DNA from 3 places in the Comamonas sp. CMM03 genome. Region 3 is predicted to be linked to each of the others. Evidence: predicted binding sites of a transcription regulator. Region 3 holds the regulator's gene; each other region holds the start of a gene.
What was found. The regulator LexA, encoded in region 3, represses DNA repair genes until DNA is damaged. The targets are predictions, from matches to a motif close to ACTGTATNNNNATACAGT.
Positions count from the first base shown of each region.

Region 1: KW830_RS16555 (PA0069 family radical SAM protein) is a predicted target of LexA. The motif match lies at 3,527-3,544, and genes of this name have one in related genera.
Region 2: KW830_RS13545 (ATP-dependent helicase) is a predicted target of LexA. The motif match lies at 3,498-3,515, and genes of this name have one in related genera.

Region 1 covers NZ_JAHUXB010000004.1:601,594-609,050, reverse strand. The annotation lists gene KW830_RS16565 (amidohydrolase) at 1-645, shown strand, start outside; gene KW830_RS16560 (SMP-30/gluconolactonase/LRE family protein) at 732-1,652, shown strand; partial or broken gene KW830_RS21390 (tripartite tricarboxylate transporter substrate binding protein) at 1,906-2,118, shown strand; gene KW830_RS16555 (PA0069 family radical SAM protein) at 2,363-3,520, opposite strand; gene rnk (nucleoside diphosphate kinase regulator) at 3,900-4,310, shown strand; gene KW830_RS16545 (GbsR/MarR family transcriptional regulator) at 4,440-5,036, shown strand; gene KW830_RS16540 (DUF3014 domain-containing protein) at 5,131-6,036, opposite strand; gene cydX (cytochrome bd-I oxidase subunit CydX) at 6,357-6,494, opposite strand; gene cydB (cytochrome d ubiquinol oxidase subunit II) at 6,515-7,457, opposite strand, start outside.
Region 2 covers NZ_JAHUXB010000003.1:604,288-611,744, forward strand. The annotation lists gene KW830_RS13535 (phospholipase A) at 1-807, opposite strand, end outside; gene KW830_RS13540 (hypothetical protein) at 827-1,279, opposite strand; gene KW830_RS13545 (ATP-dependent helicase) at 1,297-3,363, opposite strand; gene KW830_RS13550 (AEC family transporter) at 3,787-4,743, shown strand; gene KW830_RS13555 (type II asparaginase) at 4,976-6,040, opposite strand; gene priA (primosomal protein N') at 6,461-7,457, opposite strand, start outside.
Region 3 covers NZ_JAHUXB010000001.1:920,158-927,614, forward strand. The annotation lists gene pdxH (pyridoxamine 5'-phosphate oxidase) at 48-710, opposite strand; gene KW830_RS04120 (hypothetical protein) at 1,012-1,317, opposite strand; gene lexA (transcriptional repressor LexA) at 1,546-2,217, opposite strand; gene KW830_RS04130 (asparaginase) at 2,299-3,288, shown strand; gene KW830_RS04135 (diguanylate cyclase domain-containing protein) at 3,619-5,052, shown strand; gene adk (adenylate kinase) at 5,197-5,853, opposite strand; gene kdsB (3-deoxy-manno-octulosonate cytidylyltransferase) at 6,251-7,039, opposite strand; gene KW830_RS04150 (Trm112 family protein) at 7,064-7,246, opposite strand; gene lpxK (tetraacyldisaccharide 4'-kinase) at 7,312-7,457, opposite strand, start outside.

The DNA of each region.
Region 1 (7,457 bases), on a different contig from region 3:
GATGCGTTGGCGCAATTGGGCGACAGCGCACGCGGTGTGGCTGTGGTGGATGCCACGGTGAATGACTCTGAACTGACCCATCTTGCATCCCGCGGTGTGTGCGGGCTGCGGGTGAACTTTGTCTCGCCCCAGTCCTGGGGACGCACCACAGCCGAGATGCTGACCACCCTGGCCGATAAGGTGGTTCGCCACAGGGATTGCGCAGGCTGGCACCTGCAGGTGTTTGCCCACCCTGAGCAAATAGTGGCCTTGGCACCCTGGCTGCACAAGCTGCCGGTGCCGCTGGTCATCGACCACCTGGGGCACATAGATCCATCCGAAGGTCCGGCAGCCGAGGCCTATGGGGTGCTGCGCCGGTTGCTCGATGGTGGCCGGACCTGGGTCAAGCTCTCAGGGGCCTACATGCGCTCGTCGGTGCACGGCCCCAGTTATGCCGACACCCTGCCCCTGGGTCATGCCTTGGTCAGAGATGCTCCGCAGAGGCTGGTATGGGGCAGCGACTGGCCGCACACCACCGAGGCTCCGGGTAGCGTGAATGACGCCGACCTGGTCGATCTGCTCCAAGCCTGGTGCGGCTCCGCATCGGCCATGCACCGCGTCCTGTCGGACAACCCGGGCCAGCTCTATGGGTTCGATCACTGTTGAAAATCCCATTGGATGTCCCTGCCCAGCCAACTGGTCGGATCCGGCGGGCCGGGATTTGATGTTTCACAAATAGGAAAGCTGTTCTTATGTTTCTGCTGCAGCCCCCTGAAGTCCGCGAACTGGAAACGTTCAGCGTCATGCCGGACGTTTTCCGCCGCCCCGCGCCCAGCGTTTGGGCCGATGCCAACCGGGGAGGCACCATCACCGACTCGTTCCTGGAAGGCCCGGTGTTTGACGGAGCCGGCAATCTGTACGTGACCGACATTCCCTGGGGCCGCATCTTCCGCATTGACCCGCAGGGCATGTGGAGCTTGGTGGCCGAGTACGACGGCGAACCGAATGGCATGAAATTTTTGGATGCCAACACCTTGCTGATCACGGATTACAAGAACGGGCTGGTGCGCCTGGATGTGGCCAGCGGCGCTGTCACCCCGTTCCTGGAGCGTCGCAACAGCGAGAGCTTCAAAGGTGTGAACGATCTGATCTTTGACGCCGAAGGCAATCTGTACTTCACGGACCAGGGGCAGAGCGGCCTGCATGACCCCAGCGGACGCTTGTACCGCCTGCGGCCCAACGGCCAGCTTGATCTGCTGCTGCACAACGTGCCCAGCCCCAACGGAGTGGCCTTGTCGCCCGATGGACGCGTTCTGTACCTGGCGGTCACACGGGGCAACTGCGTGTGGCGGGTGCCGCTGTTGCCCGATGGCAGTGTGGCCAAGGTCAGCCAGTTCTTTACGTCGTATGGGCCGAGCGGCCCTGACGGTTTGGCTGTCGATGCTCAAGGCCATGTGCTGGTGGCGAACCCCGGACTGGGCCATGTGTGGGTGCTCAACCACCGGGCTGAACCGGTGCAGGTGCTGCGTGGTGTGCCAGGCAGCTCCACCACCAACCTGGCTTTTGGCGGCGTGCAGCGCAAGCAGCTGTTTGTCACAGATTCCACCCACGGCCGCATTTTGACTACGACGTTGGATACCCCTGGGCAACCCATACACCCGCGCAAGAACTAACAGTCGACAGGATGTGAATCCAACATCCTTGCATCGCAGATGCTCCGAAGCTGAAGCTAAAACGTGACGATCCCGGTCCGCGCTGCTTTCGAGGATCTCCACCACTGCGGCGCACAACCCCGCCAGGGATCCCAGCTCAGGTGAAACGGTAGGCCGGAACCTTGATGCAGACAGGGGCTTGTTCAGTTGCGGTCCCGTCAGGCCTGGAGCTGGTGTGGCCAGTACCGCTTTACCGACGACAAAATCGCATGCGATGCGGGCTTGCCCATCGCTGGCAGTTGCACTTTTCATAGCCTCTGCGACGCCCATCAAGCTGGTAGTGTGCTTTGCCGCAGGCAGCCCCACCGACGTGGTGACTCAGGCATTCGCCGACCATGCAAGCCGCGCGCTGGGACAGGCCTTCATCATTGACAACAAGCTTGGCGCCAACACGATCCCGGCTGCACAGGCCGTGGCCAGCGCACCGCTGTGGCGACGGCCGCAGCGTGCGAGGCAGGAGGTATGCATGGTGTGTGGGGCGCATGTGGGGGGTGAGCCGCGCCAGCCGCTGGGCCGCAGTGCCTGTACAGGGGCCGATGTCCCCATGGGATTCGCGCGCTGTTGTCTATTTTTTTGTCTGTTTTGTTCGTTGTGCGAATACACCGGCTGCAGCCTAGCGGCGGGCGCCGCCGCACAGCGGTTTCACCTTTTTCTTGTACGGTCATCCGTACTCAAAACAGGCTTTGCTGGCCACCCAGCAGGCTGGGGTGGTACTGGCTGCAGTCCAGCTGCACACGTTCGCGGTTCAGGCCCAGCTTGCGGCAAGCCAGGGAAAAGCGCTGGGCTAGCATGTCGGCCCAGGCGCCGGTGCCTTTCATGCGCTGGCCGAACTGGCTCTGGTAGACCTTGCCTTCGGCACGGCCCTCCTCGCTGATGCCATGCAGATCGCGCACCCGCTCCAGCACGCGCTGGGCGCGGTCCGGGTAGTGCAGGCGCAGCCATTCCTCGAACAGCGGCGCCAGCTCCCATGGCAGGCGCAGCACGGCATAGAAGGCCTGGCGTGCGCCGGCGGCCTGCGCGGCGGCCAGCACCTGTTCCAGGTCGTCGTTCAGGAACGGGATCTGCGGCGCCAGGCTTACCCCCACGGGCACGCCGGCTTCCGCCAGGGCGCGCACCGTGCGCAGGCGCCGGTGCGGTGCGGCGGCGCGGGGCTCCAGCCTGCGCGCCAGATCGGGCTGCAGCGTGGTCAGGGTGACATAGACCGCCACCAGGTTCTGCCGGGCCAGCGGCACCAGCAGGTCCAGGTCGCGTTCGATGCCGCTGCCCTTGGTGACGATGGAAAACGGGTGGCGCGCGGCGGCCAGCACTTCGATGGTGCGGCGGGTCAGGCCCACATCGCGCTCAATGGGCTGGTAGCAGTCGGTGACCGAACCCAGCATCACCGGTGCGGCCACATGGCGGGGGCGGGACAGCTCGGCCCCCAGCACCTCGGGCAGATTGGCTTTGGCGACAAGCCGGGTTTCAAAGTCCAGCCCTGGCGAGTAGCCCAGGTAGCTGTGCGTGGGCCGGGCGTAGCAGTAGATACAACCGTGCTCGCAGCCCCGGTAGGGATTCAGGCCCAGGTGAAACGGCAGGTCGGGAGAGTCATGCCGGCTGAGGGCGGATTTGCACTGCTCCCATTCCAGCTGCGTGCGCAAGGCAGTTGCCGCTTCGCCGTCGTCCCCTTCTGCGCCGGCCGCATTGACCGCCGGATCCGCCCAGCCATCGTCAAACGCTTCCCGGGCATCGCGTGCAAAGCGGTGGGCGATCCAGCTGGCCGCACCCCGGCCCTTGTGCAGCGGCACGGGCTGGGCGGGCAGATCGGAATGCTGGTCGCGATAGGAAGACATGAGATAACTGTATATAAATACAGTTATTCAAGCAATACAGGTGCCGGAACCTTGATGCAAGCAGGGGCTTGTTCAGTGGCGGTTTCGTCAGGCCCGGAGACGGTGTGGCCGGTGCCGCAGCGCTTCCCAGCAAATACCGGCGCCCACAGCTAGCTCCTTTTTTGAAAGCTGCACGCCGCCGAAGCAATTCGCACTGGCGGCGTGCGAGATGGCTTGGCAGGAGCGCGGCAAAGCGCCACAATACGGACAGCGCACCAAATTGGTGCTTTTCATTGCCTTGGCCCGGACAACCCCGTTGCCCGGGCTTTTGTCCGTGTGGGCTTTTGTTTTTTTGAGCCTGGCGGACCGACTTTCACCCCATCCCGCAAGGAGCACCGCCATGGAGCGCAAGCCCACCATCACTCTGTCGACCTTGGACCTGGAGCGCATCGAAGCCCTGCTGGAGAAAATGCCGGGCGAGTTTCCGGGCCGCGCCGTGCTGGAAGCCGAACTCGACCGTGCCGATGTGCTGGAGCCGGCCCAGATGCCCGCCACCGTGGTGACCATGAATTCCACCGTGCGCTTCACCCTGCTGGAAAGCGGCAAGAGCAACACCCTGACCCTGGTCTACCCCAAGGACATGGATGGCAGCGCGGACAAGGTGTCGGTGTTCGCCCCGGTGGGCATTGCCCTGCTGGGCCTGAGCGTGGGCGACGAATTCCAGATGCCCAGCCCCACGGGCCAGAAGGTGACGGTGCGGGTGGACGGCATCGACTTCCAGCCCGAGAACGCGGGCGAACTGCACCGCTGAGCCCGCCCGCGCCGGGCCGGTGACCCCGATGCAAGCCACCGTTCGGCGCGGCCGCCCCCCGGCCCAGCCTGCATTGCGGACAATTTCAGGAAGTGCTGAAATTCTTAAATTCACAGGCACAATTCCTTTATGAGTCAGCTTCAACCCCTTCCTTCCCTGAACCGGCAGTTCGTCTCCCACTTTGGCGAGATGGGCAGCCGCTGGGGCATCAACCGCACGGTGGGTCAGATCTACGCGCTGCTGTTTCTGTCGCCGCGCGCGCTGAATGCGGAAGAGATTGCGGAGACGCTGGAGTTTTCGCGCTCCAACGTCAGCATGGGCTTGAAGGAGCTGCAGTCGTGGCGCCTGGTGAACCTGCGCCACCAGCCCGGTGACCGCCGCGAATACTTTGAGGCGCCGCAGGATGTGTGGGACATCTTCCGCCGCCTGGCCGAGGAGCGCCGCCGCCGCGAGATCGAACCCACGCAGTCCATGCTGCGTTCGGCGCTGCTGGAAGAGGCCCAGTCCGACGACGAACGCCATGCGCAAAAGCGCATGCAGGAGATGTACGAGCTGATCGAAAAGCTGATGACCTGGTTTGACGATGTGCAGCGCCTGCAACCCGAAACCGCCATGCAGCTGATGGGCATGGGCGCCGCCGTGACGCGGGTGCTGGAGATCAAGGACAAGCTCACCGGCCGTGCCAAGCCCAAGGACCCCAAGGGCGGCAAGGACCCGCAGGATTGAGTACCTGCAGGGGCACGGCGCTGCCCTGGTGCTTGCGCTGTCAGCCCCTGCGCCGACCACAAAAAAATGGCCTGCAACTGCAGGCCCTTTTTGCTCAGCGCCGGGTGATCTGCGCCCGCAGTGCCCGCAGCTGGGCCTTGATGCGCTGGGTGTGCTCCACGCCCATGCGCAGCAGAATCTTCTGCCCTGCCGACAGGGACTGCAGATCCGCATCGGCAAACTCGTAGCGCAGCCACGGCTGCTGGGGCGCCAGCTGGCCTTGCACCTGTACCAGTTTCAGCGCCAGCGGCCCGGGAGGTTCGGGGGTCTGCAGCAGGTGGTCGATCACCGCCACCAGCCGGTCATTGAAGCGCTGGCCGGGATAGCCCAGCTCTTCATAGGCCTGCTGCAGCACCGGGTAGACACGGCGGTACAGGACACCGGCCTGCTCCACATCCAGGCCCACGACAAAGCGCACCACGGCTTCGTAGCGCGCGGCGTTGGCTGGCGCGATCTCCATGCGTCCGTCGTCGGTCTGCGTGACGGCCATGCGCCCGCCCACCGGGTGCAACGGCCACAAGCGCGAGGCCGCCTGGCTGCGCGCCAGGTTGTCCACCGTGGCCGCAATGCGGCGTGCCAGAGCGTCGGTGGCGACAAAGCGCAGCGTGCGTTCACGCCCCAGCCATTCCGTGACAGCCTGGGCCAGGCCGTCGCCATCGCCACTGGCCAGCGGCGGGCGGCCCTGGGCGTCGGCCGCTGGTTCCAGCGGATGGGCGGTGTCAGCGGCCGGCTCCGCCGCAGGCGCTGCCGGTGCGGGTTCCGTGATGGTGGGCGCCGGGGCCGCAGGGGCGGGCGCTGCGACAGGCGGTGTCTCCAGGGCTGCCGGCGCCCTGCCCCAGTAGTGCCAACCGGCATAGCCCGCTCCCAGCAACACCACGGCCACCAGCGCCCATCGGCCGGTGGTGCCCAGGCCCTCTTTGCGGTGGTGTTGGCGGGAAATCGGTTCGCTGCGCGCTTCCATCACGGCTCCTCCTTGCTGTGCGATAGAGATGGGAATCTTGACCGGACTACCCTAGCAGCAATCGGTGGCTGTGCACCGCATGCACACGCTTTGTTGCATGACCAGATGTCAACGGCGGTACAAAACGGGCCTGCATCCTCTGCTATGCGCCGCCCCCAAAAACACAAGGCCTGGTGCCATCACAGCACCAGGCCTTGCCTGGGCACCCGAACGGGCGACCGAATCCGGAGCGGCTGACTGCACCTTCGGTCACCGCGGCTCTGCAAAGTCTCTGCGACTCCGCCGCCATGCAGCGACGAAAGGCACTGTGCCTGCGGCCTTTACTCGGGCAGCTTGCTGGTGCGCTCCAGGATGCGGCGGCGGGTGGCCTCGTCATCCATCAGCTCGTACCACATGGCATTGAGCACAGCAAAAGCGGCGGCCAGTGGCAGGCCCAGAATCCACGCGAAATACCACATATCGAATTCCTTTCTACCGGTTAGTAAGAGTGGCCTTTGCCGGTGGCAATCGCAGCGATATCAACCTTGCCGCGCAGCACCGCGTACACCCAGCTGGTGTAGGCCAGGATCAAGGGCAGGAAGATCAGCACGCACACCAGCATGATGAACAGCACCACATGGCTGGAGGAGGAATCCCACACCGTCAGGCTGAAGCGCGGATCGACGGTGGACGGCAGGATCATGGGGAACATGGCAGCGCCCACGGTCAGGATGATGCCGGCAATCGCCAGGCCGCTGCCCAGCAGGCTCAGCCATTCGCGGCGGCTGCGCAGGCCCAGGGCCACGATCAGCGGCATGACCAGACCGATACCGGGCACGACCCACAGCGCGGGGTAGGACTGGAAGTTGTGCATCCAGGCGCCAGCGACTGCGGCAGCGGTCTTGTTCATCGGATTGGAGGGGCCGATGTGGCTGATCTCGCTGGTGATGACATAGCCGTTGATGCTGCCCAGCCACACGCCGGCGGCGGCAAACAGCAAGGTGGTCAGCAGCGCAAACAGCACGCCGTACCTGGCTGCGCGCCGGGCGACTTCGCCCTCGGTCTTGAACACCAGCCAGGACGCACCGTGCATCAGCAGCATGGACAGCGACACCAGGCCGCACAGCAGCGCGAACGGTGTCAGCAGGCCGAAGAAGCTGCCGTCGTAGTAGATGCGCATATCGTCACCCAGGCGGAAAGGCACGCCCAGGATCACATTGCCCACGGCCACGCCGAACAGCAGCGCTGGCACCAGGCCGGTGATGCACAGTACCCAGTCCCAGCCGTTGCGCCAGGCAGCGCTCTCGCGCTTGCTGCGGAACTTGAAGGCCACGGGGCGCAGGATCAGCGGCACCAGCACGGCGAACATGGCCAGGTAAAAGCCGGAGAAGGAGACCGCGTACAGCTGCGGCCAGGCGGCAAAGATGGCACCGCCGCCCAGA
Region 2 (7,457 bases), on a different contig from region 3:
GTGCACCAGGCCCACGCCGCTGTAGCGCCAGCGCCAGCCGAACGGCAGCTGGGCGTCGGTGGGGTAGACGTAGAAGATCTCCGGCTCGTGGTCAGTGGTGCGGAACGGGCGGGAGATGTCGCCGTTGAACACCTGCCAGTAGGACTGCTGGGTGTAGCCCACCCACAGCGAGTCCTTGCGGCCCGTGCTGGAGTCGGTCAGCAGGCCCGAGGCGATCTTGGTGCGGGCCGACAGCTGGATGCGCATTTCCTGGGTCTTGTACGGCTGCTCGGTCGAGGCAGCCTTGCCGGGCGAACTGGGCTGCTCGTTCACATGGTCGGCCGTGGTCAGCGACACCGACATGGGCCGGTAGCCGCGGAAGCTGAACGTGCCGCAGTCCGAGCCGGGTTCCAGCTCGAAGAAGCGCGACATTTCGCTGTAGCGTGGATCGCGGCAGCCGCCGTTGGTGGGCTGCAGCCCTTGGCCGGAGACATCGGCCACCACCATCGGCTCCTGGGCGGCCTGCTGCACGGTCTGCTGGACGCCCTGCTGCGGCGCAGCCGCCTGCTCCTGGGCACTGGCCGCCGGGGCATGGAACATGGTGGCGGGGGGCGGGGTCAGCGGTTGCTGCTGCTGCGCCCAGCCGTCAAAGCAGGCCAGACGGGCCTGGTTGTCGGTGGTGGCAGCGCATTGGCGCCAGGCATCGCCGGTCAACGGCTCAGCGGCCTGGGCCGGAGCCGGCAGGCCCCAGGCCCCGCAGATGGCCAGCGTGGCCAGGGCCGTGGCGCCTGGCAGCGCGCGGGAGAGAGTGTGTGGGGTTGCCTGCATGGTCAGAAAATTCCAGGGTTCAGGGCGAGCGCTTGCGCAGCACAAAAGGCTGGGGCGGGGCGTCATCGCCGGCTTGGTAATCACCGCGGATCTCGCGGGCACAGCTGTCCTCACTCACCTCGCCCAGCCAGGTGCCGCTGATGTTGATGCCGTTGGCCGATTCCTCCAGCGTCACGGCGCCACGGTTCACATCGCCCACCATGGCATGGCGGGTGCCGGCGCGCTCGACCGTGCCTTTGACCGTGCCTTTCCACTCGGGGTGGGGGCCCAGTTGCAGCAGGGCGGCATCGGGCTGGCCGGCCACGGTGGCCGTCCATTCGCCTTGCAGCTGCGCCGCGCCCATGTCCCAGGCATCCGGGCAGCCGGCTGCATCGGAGGCACTGTTCTGGGCCTGTGCGACGGAGGCCAGCGCGCCGGCAGCGATGAGGACAAGGGTGCGCAGGCGCGGGGGTACAAACGGAATCAGGGGCATGGGTTCACAGGGCGGTGTCATGGCGCCGGGTGCTGCACGGTGGAGCGCGCGGCAAATTCCGCGCGCAGCTTGCGCAGTTTTTCGCGCGGGTCTTCCTTGGCGGTGGCCGCGTCCAGGTTCATTTCCTTGATGAAACGGCTGGGTTGGCACTGCACCATGTCGCGGCCCTTCTTGCGGCGCTTGGTCCAGCTGACGGCCAGCGTGCGCTGGGCGCGGGTGATGCCCACGTACATCAGGCGACGCTCTTCCTGCAGGCGGGCGGCAATGTCGTCGCTCACCTTTTCCTGCTTGCCGTTGTCGTCGTCCAGCTTGAAGGGCAGCATGCCTTCGGTCACGCCGACCAGCACCACATGCGGCCATTCCAGGCCCTTGGAGGCGTGCAGCGTCGACAGGACCACCATGTCCTGTTCCTTCTCGCGCTCGCTGATGGTGGAGAGCAGGGCAATGTTCTGGGCCACTTCCAGCAGGCTCTTGACTTCGGTCTGGGTGGTGGTGCCGGCCGCGTCTTCGATCTGGCCGCCAGCGCGCTGGCTCATCCAGTCGCAGAACTCCAGCACATTGCTCCAGCGGGCAGCGGCCACGGATTCGCTGTCCTCGCTGTCGTACAGGTGCTGCTCGTAGCCGATCTCCTTGAGCCAGTCGAGCATGAAGGTCCGGCTGGCCTCGGCGCCCAGCGTGTGGCGGGCCCGGTATTCCAGGTCGTTGAGGTAGCGGCCGAACTCGAGCAGGCTTTCGTGCGCCTTCTTCGGTACCACGGCTTCGAGCATGTGGCTGAACAGTGCGCCGAACATCGACAGCTTGTGCTGGCCGGAGAATTCGCCCAGCTTGCCCAGCGTGGTGTGGCCGATGCCGCGGCGCGGGGTGGTGATGGCGCGCAGGAAGGCCGGGTCATCGTCGTTGTTGATCCACAGCCGGAACCAGGCGCACAGGTCCTTGATTTCGGCCCGGTCGAAGAAGCTGGTGCCGCCCGAGACCTTGTACGGGATGTTGGCCTTGCGCAGCGCCTTTTCAAACGGCTTGGCCTGGTGGTTGGCGCGGTAGAGGATGGCGAAATCCTTCCACGCCGGCTGCGGGTTGGCGCCCGCGCGCAGGCTCTGGATGCGGGCCACGGCGCGTTCGGCCTCGTGTTCTTCGGTGTCGCAGTCGACCACGCGCACCGGCTCGCCCTCGCCCAGTTCCGAAAACAGGGTCTTGGGAAACAGCTTGGGGTTGGGGCCGATCACATTGTTGGCGGCACGCAGAATGGCCGAGGTGGAGCGGTAGTTCTGCTCCAGCTTGATGAGCTTGAGGTGGGGGTAGTCGATGGGCAGCTTCTTCAAGTTGTCCAGTGTGGCGCCGCGCCAGCCGTAAATGGACTGGTCGTCGTCCCCCACAGCCGTGAAATGCGCGCGCTCGCCCACCAGCATCTTCAGCAGCTCGTACTGCGTGGCATTGGTGTCCTGGTACTCGTCGACCAGCACATGGCCCAGGATGCGCTGCCATTTCTCGCGCACCTCGGGGTGGCCGCGCAGCAGGCGCATGGGCATGCCGATCAGGTCGTCAAAGTCGACGCTCTGGTAGGCGGTCAGGCGCTCTTCGTAGCGCTGCATGATCAGGGCGATGCTGCGCTGGTGGTCGTCCTGGGCCAGGGCCAGGGCCTTGCGGCTGTCCCAGCCGGCGTTCTTCCAGTTGCTGATGGTCCATTGCCACTGGCGGGCGGTGGCCACGTCGGTGGTGCCGCCGGCGCAGTCCTTGAGGATGCCGGTCACATCGTCGGCATCCAGGATGCTGAAGCTGGGCTTGAGCCCCAGTGCATGGCCGTCTTCGCGCACCATGCGCACCCCGAGGGCGTGGAAGGTGCAGACCAGCACATCCTTGGCCTGGCGGCCGATCAGTCCGGCCGCGCGCTCGCGCATTTCGGCCGCGGCCTTGTTGGTGAAGGTGATGGCCGCAATGCGCCGCGGGGCCATGCCGTTCTCGATCAGCTTGGCAATCTTGTGCGTGATCACCCGTGTTTTGCCCGAGCCGGCACCAGCCAGCACAAGGCAGGGCCCTTCGGTGTAGTGGACGGCTTGGAGTTGGGCCAGGTTCAGACCAGCGGACATGAATGCAGAACGACGTCGCCTCGGCGGGCGGAATCATTAAAGGTGGTTGGACGCAAATGATACGGAGTTGGGTGCGAGAGCATGGCGCGGCTTTCCGGATTTCTTCTGCAGATCAGTGTTAATCAAGGTATTCGTCTGTAAATGCATGCAGTGCCGGGGAAGGCGCTAGCCGCGGGGCAGGCGTTCCTGGGGCCAGAGCATGCAGGGCCTGCTGCGGACGCTGCGCCTGCTGTGCCAACAGATATCTTGTGCAAGGTTTTCACCATGGCGGGCGATCGGTGGACAAGGCGCTTGCCGCCCGCCGGGCGGCCTGTCCGGACACCGCCGCAGCGCCCGCGGCACCCGGCCACGGCCTTGTGCTTTGCGGGACACCGGATTTTTCCGGGGCTGCATCGTGCTGCGGTGCAGCGACAATCCTTGCCTGTGCTGTCCGTTCTGATCGTTACCTTTCCCTTCTTCGCCCTGGTGCTGTGTGGCTATATCGCTACGCGGGGCGGTGTGCTGCCGCTGTCGGCCATTTCGGGCCTGAACACCTTTGTGCTGTTCTTTGCCCTGCCATGCATGCTTTACCGCTTCGGGGCGCAAACCCCGATTGCCCAGCTGCTGGATCCGGTGGTGGCCGGGGTGTACCTGCTGTGCGGGCTGGCGCTGGTGGCCGCCACCCTGGCGCTGACGCTGCGGCGCTGGGGCTGGAACGACGCCGCCTTTGGCGCGCTGGTGGCCGCTTTTCCCAATTCCGGCTTCATGGGCGTGCCGCTGCTGGTGGCACTGCTGGGCGAGGGCAGCGCCGGTCCGGTGATACTGACCATGGCGCTGGACATGGTGATCACCACCTCGCTGTGCATTGCACTGTCGCGGCTGGGCGAGGGGGAGGGCGGGGCCGTGCAGGCGCTGCGCAAGGCACTCAGGGGCATGCTGTCCAACCCCATGCCCTGGTCGATTGCGCTGGGGGCCGTGGCATCGGCCCTGGCGTTCGAGCTGCCCGGCCCCATAGACAAAACCGTGGCCATGCTGGCGGGCGCTGCCTCGCCGGTGGCGCTGTTCACCATCGGGGCGGTCCTGGCGCGTTCGCAGATGAACCTGCACGAACAGCTGGCCCCGCGCGACTATGTGCCGATTGCACTGGTCAAGCTGCTGGTGCACCCGCTGCTGGTGTGGTCCGCCTGCCAGGCGGCCGTGGCGCTGGGCCTGCCGCTGTCGACCGAGGCCATGGTGGCGCTGGTGCTGGTGTCCGCCCTGCCCAGTGCCAGCAATGTGTCGCTGCTGACCGAGCGTTTTGGTGCCCATGGCGGGCGCGTGGCGCGCATCATCCTGGTCAGCACCGCGCTGGCGTTTGTCACGTTCTCGGCGGCAGTGACCTGGCTGGCGCCGGCCGCGTAGGCGGGCAGCCCAGACAGAACCGGTCTTTTCCGTCTTGCCGCGCTTGGGAGGCGAGGGGCCTCGCTTTTCGGGGAGGCCTCCGGACCCCGGCGGAGCGCGGTGAAAAAACATCGGCCGGTGCAGACGCCGCTGGCACCGGCCGATGGGGATGGCTCCGCTGGCGGGGCCGGAAGCCCGGACCTGCTCTGAGGCAGTGCCTGAGCGCGGTCCGGTCTGCGGGCCGTGGCGCCGCTCAATATTCCCAGAACATCCGTTGCAGCGTCTTGGTGTCGGCGCCCCGGGTCAGGGCCAGCATGGTCAGGATGCGTGCCTTTTCAGGGCGCATGTCGTGGGCGACGACCCAGTCGTACTTGTCGTCGGGCTGCTCGGCGTTGCGCAGCACAAAGCCGTAGGGCACGCGGGAGGAGCGCACGATGATGGTGCCCTTGGCACGGGCATCCTGCAGCGGCTTGACCATGCGGTCAGCCACCGAGCCGTTGCCGGTGCCGGCATGGATGATGGCCTTGGCGCCACCGGCCACCAGCGCATTCACGGCCGTGGGCTGGACGGTGCCGTAGGCGTAGACGATGTCCACCTGGGGCAGCTGTGTGATGTTGTCGATGTTGAACTCGGACTGGTTGGTGTGGCGCTTCACGGGGGCGCGGAACCAGTAGTTCTTGCCTTCCACAACCATGCCCAGCGGGCCCCACTGGCTCTTGAAGGCACCAGTCTGGATGTTGATGTCCTTGTTCACATCGCGGGCAGTGTTCAGCTCGTCGTTCATCGTGACGAGCACGCCCTTGCCGCGCGCATCCTTGGACGCTGCCACGCTGACGGCGTTGACCAGGTTCAGCGCGCCGTCGGCGGACAGGGCCGTGCCGGGGCGCATGCTGCCGACCACGGCGATGGGCTTGTCGGTGTGCACCACCAGGCTCAGGAAATAGGCGGTCTCGGCCAGGGTGTCGGTGCCGTGGGTGACCACGATGCCGTCCACATCGCCCTGCTTGGACAAGGCCGATACGCGCTTGGCCAGGGCCAGCAGGTTGTCGTTGGTGAAGCTTTCGGAAGCGATCTGGAAGACCTGTTCACCGCGCACATTGGCCACCTGGGCCAGTTCGGGCAGGCCAGCCAGCAGCTTGTCTACCGGCACCTTGGCGGCCGTGTAGGTGGCGCTGTTGATGGTGGAGGCGCCGGCACCGGCAATGGTGCCGCCGGTGGCCAGCACCACGACATTGGCCTTGGGTCCGGCCGCAACGGGCTGGGTCGCAGGTGCCGCCGGGGCGGCAGGGGCCGGTGCGGCAGCCGGGGCTGCAGCCATGGGGGCCGCGGTGGAGCTGGACTGGGTGGCGCATCCGGCCAGCAACAGTGAAGCCGTGACCACGGAGGCGGCGGCCAGACGGTGCAGGGTGAAGCGGGCAGTACGGGGAGCAAGACGCATGGACAATCCCTGGGTTGTGGTGAGTGGTTGCACACCTTGCGCGCGCCGCCGCCGGGCAGCAATGGGGCTAATCCGGACTTGCCAGCGGCGCCGCACAGCCATGGTACGGCGCGCGCACGGTGCAACAGCCTCTCTGCACGTTCTGTGCCGGGGATGTGAGGCTGGGCGTGAAATCTGCCTTGGGGGATTGCCTGGTGTGCTCTGGCCGCTCTCAATATAGGAGTGCTCGGCGCGCCGTTTCGCACACCGCGCTGACGCAGCCCGGGGCCCCGGGCGCAGGTGACGGTACCAGAGGAGGTGTTACAGGCTTTGCGGGTCCACATCCACCAGCCAGCGCACCAGGCTTTTGTGCTGGGGCTGGCCGCGCACCCAGTGCAGCCAGGGCTGCCAGGCATGCAGGAAGCGCTGCAGCGCGCGGCGGTCTGTGGCTTCGATCAGCATCTGCGCCCGTTCGACATCGGCCACGCGCTGCATGGCCATGGGGATGGGCGGGTACAGAAACACATCGTCCAGATGGGGCAGCTCGCCCTGGCGTGCCGCATCGCTGGCGGCGCGCAGAAAGTCCTGGGCGGCCTCCTGGGTCCGGGCGTCGGCGCGCACCAGGGCCTGGAAGGCGAAGGGAGGCATGCCCGCATCCTCGCGCTCGCGCAGCTGGCGCTGGGCAAAGCGCGGGTAGTCGTGCTGGCGCAGCGCCTGGAACACCATGTGCTCCGGATCCTGGGTCTGCACCCACATCTCGGGCCGACTGTCCTGGGCGGCGACATACGAGCCATCGCGCCCCGCGCGGCCGGCGGCCTGCATCAGCAGGCAGAACAGGCGCTCCGGCGCACGGAAATCGCTGCTGAACAGGGCTCCGTCGGGCTGTACGGCGGCCACCAGCGTGATGCGGCGGAAGTCGTGGCCCTTGGCGACCATCTGCGTGCCCACCAGCACATCGATCTCGCCGCTGTGCACCTGGTCCAACTGCTGCTCCAACGCGCCCTTGAGCCGGGTGGTGTCGGCGTCGATACGGCCCACGCGGGCCGGGTTGCCGTCGGGGCGCTGCACATTGCGCAGCAGCCGCTCCAGCTCTTCCTCCAGCTGCTCCGTGCCCTTGCCCAGCGGCAGGATGTCGGGGTTGCCGCATTCCGGGCAGGCATGCGGCACGCGCTGGGTAAAGCCGCAGTGGTGGCAGCGCAGCGTGCGGTCGCCCTTGTGGAACACCTGGTGGGCGCTGCAATGGGGGCAGTCACTCTTCCAGTTGCAGTCGGCGCAGAACAGCACCGGAGCAAAGCCCCGGCGGTTGAGCAGCACCAGC
Region 3 (7,457 bases):
GGCGTACGCTGCGGGGACTTGAGCGGTTTTCGTTCAAAAAGCGCTATTCAGGGCGCAAGTCGTTCACGTACCCAAACCTGGCTGTCGTCTGGCCCGCTTTCGGTGCGGTAACGCAAACGGTCGTGCAAGCGGCTCTTGCGGCCCTGCCAGAATTCCCAGCGGTCGGGCACCAGACGGAAGCCGCCCCAGTGCGGGGGGCGCGGAGGCTTGAGCAGGAACTGGGCGCCATATTTGGCGGCGTTGGCCACCAGCACGCTGCGGCTGGATATGACCTGGCTTTGCGGGCTGGCCCAGGCGCCAATGCGGGAGTCCAGCGGGCGGCTGTGGAAGTAGGTGTCGCTTTCCTCGTCGCTGACGCGTTCGACCCGGCCTTCGATGCGGACCACGCGCTCCAGCTCCACCCAGTGGAACTGCAGTGCTGCAAACGGGTTGCCCGCCAGTTCGTTGCCTTTGCGGCTGTCGTAATTGGTGTACCAGACAATGCCGCGTGCGTCATAGCCCTTGATGAGCACGATGCGTGTGCTGGGGCGCAGATCGTTGCCTACCGTGGCCACGGTCATGGCATTGGGTTCTGCCACTTGCGCGCTCACGGCTTCCTGCAGCCACTGGTCGAACTGCGCCAGGGGATCCGCTTTGGATGCGTCTTCATTGAGTTCTGCGCGCTCGTAGCTCTTGCGCAGGTCGGCGATGTGGGCAGAAATCTGGCTCATGCCGCCATTGTGCCCCCTGCGTGCAGCAGTGCGGTATTTGTGCAGGCCGTGCGCTGCCTGCTGTGGCTAATGCAGACCAGGGAGGTACGTCCAGGGGCAGATGAGATGGCGTGTAGGCGAGCCTGAAACCGGTTGCCGTGGTGCATGCGCTGCAGTACGGGGGCAGTCCGCCGGACTGCCAGATGTTCCGGGATTGCGCCCCTTGTGCACGCAGGCCTGGCAAGTTCGGACACTGCAATCCGCAATGTGCAGGATCTGGTGCCGCACACGGGCCGCGTATGGCGGCGCCGGGCGGCATGGCTCAGCCAGCCAAGGACACCGTTTCGGCGCGGCTCATGTGTTCCAGGGCGGCGCAGACATCGGCCATGCGACCGCTGAGCACCATGCGGGCGCGGTCGCCCACGTCGCGACGCAGGACGCGCACCTTGTCGTCCATGGCCACGCTGAAATAGCGGCTGTCGTTGGCACTGGCGGTGGATGCTGCGTTTGTGCCAGCAGACGCTGCCGCACGATGGGCACGCAGGCCCGGGTGGCGCTGGACCTGCATGGACAAGGGGGCAGTGAGGGTAAAGCCGACCGGGGTGCTGGAAGTGGTGAACAGGCGCATGGGGGAGCTCGCTTTCTGTTGTGCAGTTTTCCGGGCAAACCTACTCCCTCAGGCTGCACACACCTGATCGGAGAGACAAATTCTGGGCAAAACAGCCCCTGCGCGGCCGCGCAGGCCGCGGTACAGAACCGTGGTAGTGGCGGAAGTGGCTGGGCGGCGCTTCCGCGGTCAAGGGCCTGGGTGGCAGCGCTGAGCGCGCCATGGGAAGCCCGGTAGAAGGACCGGGCGCTACATGTGCGCCGAGTTGCGGATCAGGCCCACGGCCAGACCTTCGATGGCGAAGGGCTCCTCGGGATTGACCTGGATGACGGGGTAGTCGGGGTTTTCTGGCAGCAGTTCGATCTGCGAGCCGGTGCGGCGCAGGCGCTTGACGGTGACGTCATCACCCAGGCGGGCCACGACGATCTGGCCGTTGCGGGCCTCATGGGTGGACTGCACGGCCAGCAGGTCGCCGTCCAGGATGCCGGCGTCCCGCATGGACATGCCACGCACCTTCAGCAGGTAGTCGGGCTTGTGGGCGAACATGCTGGCTTCCACCGAATAGGTCTGGTCGATGTGTTCTTGGGCCAGAATGGGCGAGCCTGCAGCGACACGGCCCACCAGCGGCAGCAGCAGCGGCTGCATGGCGGTCAGAGGCAGGGCAAAGACGTTGCCGCGGGCTGCGTTGATGCTGCGCACGGTGTCCACGCACAGGCGGATGCCGCGCGAAGTGCCGCTGACCAGCTCGATCACGCCCTTGCGGGCCAGGGCCTTGAGGTGTTCCTCCGAGGCATTGGCCGACTTGAAACCCAGCGTGCTGGCGATCTCGGCCCGGGTTGGGGGCGCGCCAGTGCGGCTGATGGCAGACTGGATCAGATCCAGAATCTGCTGCTGCCGGGGGGTGAGCTTGGGGTGGTCCATGGGCATTCCTCGATCAATGGGGATGAATACTGTGCGTTCATCCAGTACCTGTATTTTTGACCAGTTTGCAAAGGACTGCAAGTGGAAAGTGGCAAAACCATCGTCATTCTGGGGACCGGCGGCACGATTGCCGGGGTCGCGGACTCTGCGGGGGCCCATGTGGGCTACCGTCCGGCACAGCTGGGTGTGGCGCAACTGCTGCAGGCGGTGCCCGACCTGGAACGCGTTGCAAAAGCACCACTGCAGGCCGAACAAGTGGCCCAGCTGGACAGCAAGGACATGGACCACACCACCTGGCATGCGCTGGCAGTGCGCTGCAGCCAATTGCTGGAGCGTGCCGATGTGGGGGGCATTGTCATCACCCACGGCACCGATACCCTGGAAGAAACCGCCTGGTTCTTGCAGTGTGTGCTGCAGCCAGCCAAACCCGTGGTGCTGACCTGTGCCATGCGTCCGGCCAGTGCCATTTCGGCCGATGGGCCTGGCAATCTGCGGGATGCGGTGATTTGCACAGCCGATGTCCATGCGGCCGGGCGCGGCGTGCTGGCCGTGATGGCCGGGCTGGTGTTCAGTGCCCGCCAGGTGCGCAAGGTGCATCCCTACCGGGTGGACGCATTTGACGGCGGTGACAGCGGCCCGCAGGGCTGGGTGGAAGAGGGGCGGGTACGCTGGGTCGGCCCCGTGGAGGGGGCCGCTCTGTCGGCGCCGAAGATTCCGCCGGTGGGCGCGCTGCGCCCGCCTGCCGAATGGCCTCAGGTGGAAATCCTGGTGAGTCATGCAGGCTGCAGCGGGTCGGTGATGCAGGCGGTGGTCCAGGCGCTGTGCAGCGCTGGCGTGCGCGGGCTGGTGGTGGCCGGCACAGGCAACGGCACCACCCACCAGGCGTTGGATGCCGCACTCGAAGTGGCGCAAAGCCGGGGCCTGGCGGTACGCCGCAGCACGCGTTGCGAGCGCGGGCGCATTGTGCAGGCCGAAGACGCCGATGACAGCCGTGTCAGCGCCTTGTCTGCCGTGAAGGCGCGCACCAGTCTGATGCTGGAATTGATGGGCTGGCCGCGCACGGACCGCTAGCCCGAAATCCGTGCCGGTGCGGCAGGCCACGCCGCCATAGGGTGGGGGGGCGGGCTTGTTGCGCGGCGTGAATACGTGCAGGCCTGCCAGCCCAACCCGCAGGTAGGCAGGCGATAGCGTGTTGCAGTCGAGGTCCGCTGGAAAATCTCGCCAACCCGGGGTCTGCACAGCGCTGGCTGTACGGGGCTGTCGTGTGGCGCGCACGAAATTCTCACAAAAACTTACAACCGGTAGAGAAGAGGAATGTGCACCCGGCGCGGTAAGCAATAATCGCGCACGGAGGTGTTAGTGGTGACCAATTCTCTCGCGAGCGGCCTGGATTTTGAGGACATGTTTGACCTCGCCCCCATATCCCTGTGGATGGAGGATTACAGCGGGCTCAAGCAGTTGTTCGCGCAATGGCGCGCCGCAGGCGTCACCGATTTGCAGCAGTTTTTCCGCGAGGACCCCCGGCGCGTGCAGCAATGCAGCCAGTGCTTTCAGGTGCTGCGCGTCAACCAGTACACGCTGGAGCTTTTCAAGGCCCCTGACCAGGCCACGCTGCAAAACCGCCTGGATGAGGTGTTCCGCGGCGATATGCACGACAGCATCGTCGCCGAGCTGCTGGCCCTGTGGGACGGGCAGCTGAGCTTCGCCAACCGCTCGGTGAACTACGCGCTGGATGGCCGGCGCATGGACATTCAGGTGCGTTTTCGCGTGCTGCCCGGCTATGAAGACAGCTGGAGCCGTGTGCTGGTGTCGCTGGAAGACATCACCGCCGAGGTGATGAGCACGCAGCGTCTGCAGGCCAGCGAACAGTACGCGCGGGATTTGTTTGCCCACTCCCCGGTCTCGCTGTGGGTGGAAGACTTCAGCGCGGTCAAGCAACTGCTGGACGAGGTGCGCGAGCGCGGCATCCGCGACTTCCGCACGTTCTTGAAGGTGCACCCTGAGTTCGTCACCCGCTGCATGCAGGAAATCCGTGTGATCGACGTCAACCAGCAGACACTGGAGATGTTCGGCGCCAGCAGCAAGGCCAATCTGCTGCACAACCTGTCCCAGGTGTTCCGGGGCGAGATGTACGATTCCTTTGCCGAACAGTTGCAGGATCTGTGGGACGGCAAGCTGGTGCAGCAGCGCGAGGTAGTGAACTATTCGCTGACCGGCGATGTGCTGCACATCCACATGGAGTTCGCCATCATGAACAGCCACGCCCGGAACTGGGATCTGGTGCTGTTGTCGCTGGTGGACATCACGGCCCGCAAAAAAGCCGAGTCCTACCTGGAATACCTGGGTAAGCACGATGTGCTGACCCAGTTGCGCAACCGTGCCTTCTATACGGAAGAGCTCAACCGGCTGTCGCGCAAGGGGCCATGGCCGCTGTCGGTGATTGCCATCGACATGAACGGTCTCAAGGGCGTGAACGACGACCACGGCCATGCCGCAGGCGATGCCATGCTGCGCCGTATTGGCGAGGTGCTGACCAAGGCGGTGGATGCGCCGGCCTGCGCGGCGCGCATCGGCGGTGACGAATTCATGGTGCTGTTGCCCGGCACCGACGAGCGCGGTGCCCAGGCCATGCAGGAGCGCATTCTGTCGCTGCTGGAGCTGAACAACCAGTTCTACCCCGGGCAGACCATCCATCTGGCCATGGGCCATGCCTGCGGGCGGGAGGGGGCCAGCATGGAAGCGGTGGTGCACCGGGCCGACCAGGCCATGTATGCCGAGAAGATGCGCTTCTACGCGGGGCGTGCGCAGGACCGGCGGGTCGACAGCATGCTGTGAGGCCTTTGGCGCAAGGCAGGCGCGTCCGGAATTCAGGCAGTCAGTTCCCGCGCCCCATAAAAAAGGCTGGTGTTGTCACCAGCCTTTTTTATGGGGCGGCAGTGCAGGCCAGCGCCCGTCACTGCCGCAAGGGCTCTGATTCGATCAGGAAGCCAGGGCGGCCAGGGCGCGGGTGGTGATCTCTTCCACGGTGCCCGTGCCGCTGATGGCGCGGTACTTGGGGGCTGCAGCAGCGTCGGCCTTGGCCCAGTTGCTGTAGTAGTCCACCAGAGGGCGGGTCTGGTTGCTGTACACATCCAGGCGCTTCTTGACGGTTTCTTCCTTGTCATCCTCGCGCTGCACCAGGGGTTCGCCAGTCACGTCGTCCTTGCCTTCAACCTTGGGCGGGTTGAACTTGACGTGGTAGGTGCGGCCCGAAGCGGGGTGGCTGCGGCGGCCGCTCATGCGCTCGATGATGGCGTCGAACGGTACGTCGATTTCCAGCACGTAGTCCAGCTTCACGCCGGCGGCCTTCATGGCATCGGCCTGGGGGATGGTGCGGGGGAAGCCGTCAAACAGGAAACCGTTGGCGCAGTCGGCCTGGGCGATGCGTTCCTTGACCAGATTGATGATCAGGTCGTCGCTGACCAGCTGGCCTGCGTCCATCACGGCCTTGGCCTCCAGGCCCAGGGGGGTGCCGGCCTTGACAGCGGCGCGCAGCATGTCGCCGGTGGAGATCTGTGGAATGCCGTATTTCTGGCAGATGAAAGTGGCTTGCGTGCCTTTGCCGGCGCCGGGTGCGCCCAACAAGATCAGTTTCATGGAATTCCTCGGGATGTATGAAAGCGTGGCTGCGGTCCGACACAAGAAACCCAGCGTCAAGCTGGGTGGATGGCGGACCGGCATATGTTTTTTCGCGGGCAAGGATAGCACGCGTGCACCTGACAGGCGCTTACACGGCGCTGGGGCCTGCACCGCTTGACGGCACGCCATGTGCCTGCCAGCACCGAGGCGGTGCACGGTGTGCCGCCAGCACGCTGGTGGCTGGCTGTGTACGGGTCTTGTGCAAGAGTGACTTGCGATCTTGTAGAAGACTTTTGTCGGGAAAAGCAAAAATGAGAGCTTTGCATGCTTATGTTTACAGGACTTGAAGAGGCTTTTACATGCAAATCATAGAAACGTGAGCATAAACCGCTCTCATTTTGCGCTTTGTGACAGTTCAGCGACCGGCCAGCAGCGCGCGCACGCGCTCCAGGTCTTCGGGCGTGTCCACGCCAGCGCCGGGCGCATGCTGTGTCACATGCACGGCGATTTGGTGGCCGTGCCACAGCGCGCGCAGCTGTTCCAGCGCTTCCACCTGCTCGGTCGGCGCGGGTGTGAGCTGCGGAAACTGGCGCAAAAACCCTGCCCGGTATGCGTAAATTCCAATGTGGCGCAGTGGGCCATAACCTGCGCTGGCACCGGTCTGCGCGGCCTGCCACCAGGCGGTGCCATTCTGGTCACGGTGGTGGGGAATGGGAGCGCGGCTGAAGTAGTGCGCCAGACCCACGGCATTGCACACCACTTTCACCACATTGGGGTTCTGGTAGTCCACCAGAGTCTCGATGGGGTGGGCTGCGGTGGACATGCTGGCCTGCGGGCGGTCCTGCAACAGGCAGGCCACGGCGCCGACCAATGCCGGATCGATCAGGGGCTCATCGCCTTGCACGTTGACCACGATGTCGTCGCCATCCAGCCCCAACGCGGAGCAGGCCTCGGCCAGGCGGTCGCTGCCGCTGGGGTGGTCTTCGCGCGTGAGCACCGCCTGCACACCGTGTTCGGCGCAGGCCTGCAGGATGGCGGGGCTGTCACCGGCCACCACGACGCGGGTGGCGCCGCTTTGCGCAGCCTGGCGCGCCACGCGCACCACCATGGGCAGGCCGGCAATGTCGGCCAGCGGCTTGTTGGGCAGGCGGCTGGAGGCCAGGCGCGCCGGGATCAGGACGGTGAACGGAGCAGCAGAAGACATGGCGGCAGGGCTTTCCAGGGAAATTCAGGCTTCCAATTCTTCGTCGCTCAGCGTGCGGGCTTCGTTTTCCAGCAGAACGGGAATGCCGTCGCGCACTGGGTAGGCCAGGCGGGCGCTGCGCGAGACCAGTTCCTTGCGCTCGGCGTCGTAGCGCAGCGGGCCCTTGGTGACGGGGCAGACCAGCAGTTCAAGCAGTTTGGGATCCATGGCGTGTGCTTTCGTTATTCGGTAAAAGAGGCAGGCGCTGTGCGTTGCCATGCACCGCAAAGGGCTCAGGGCGTGGCGGGCCGGGGGCTGTTGACAGCTGCCGATGATAGGCGGGCGGTGGCCAGGCGCTGGTCCAGCAGGTCAAAAAAAGCCTGTGGAATGTCCAGCTCCAGCGGCACGGCCAGTGCGTCGGGCTGCAGCGGCCACAGCT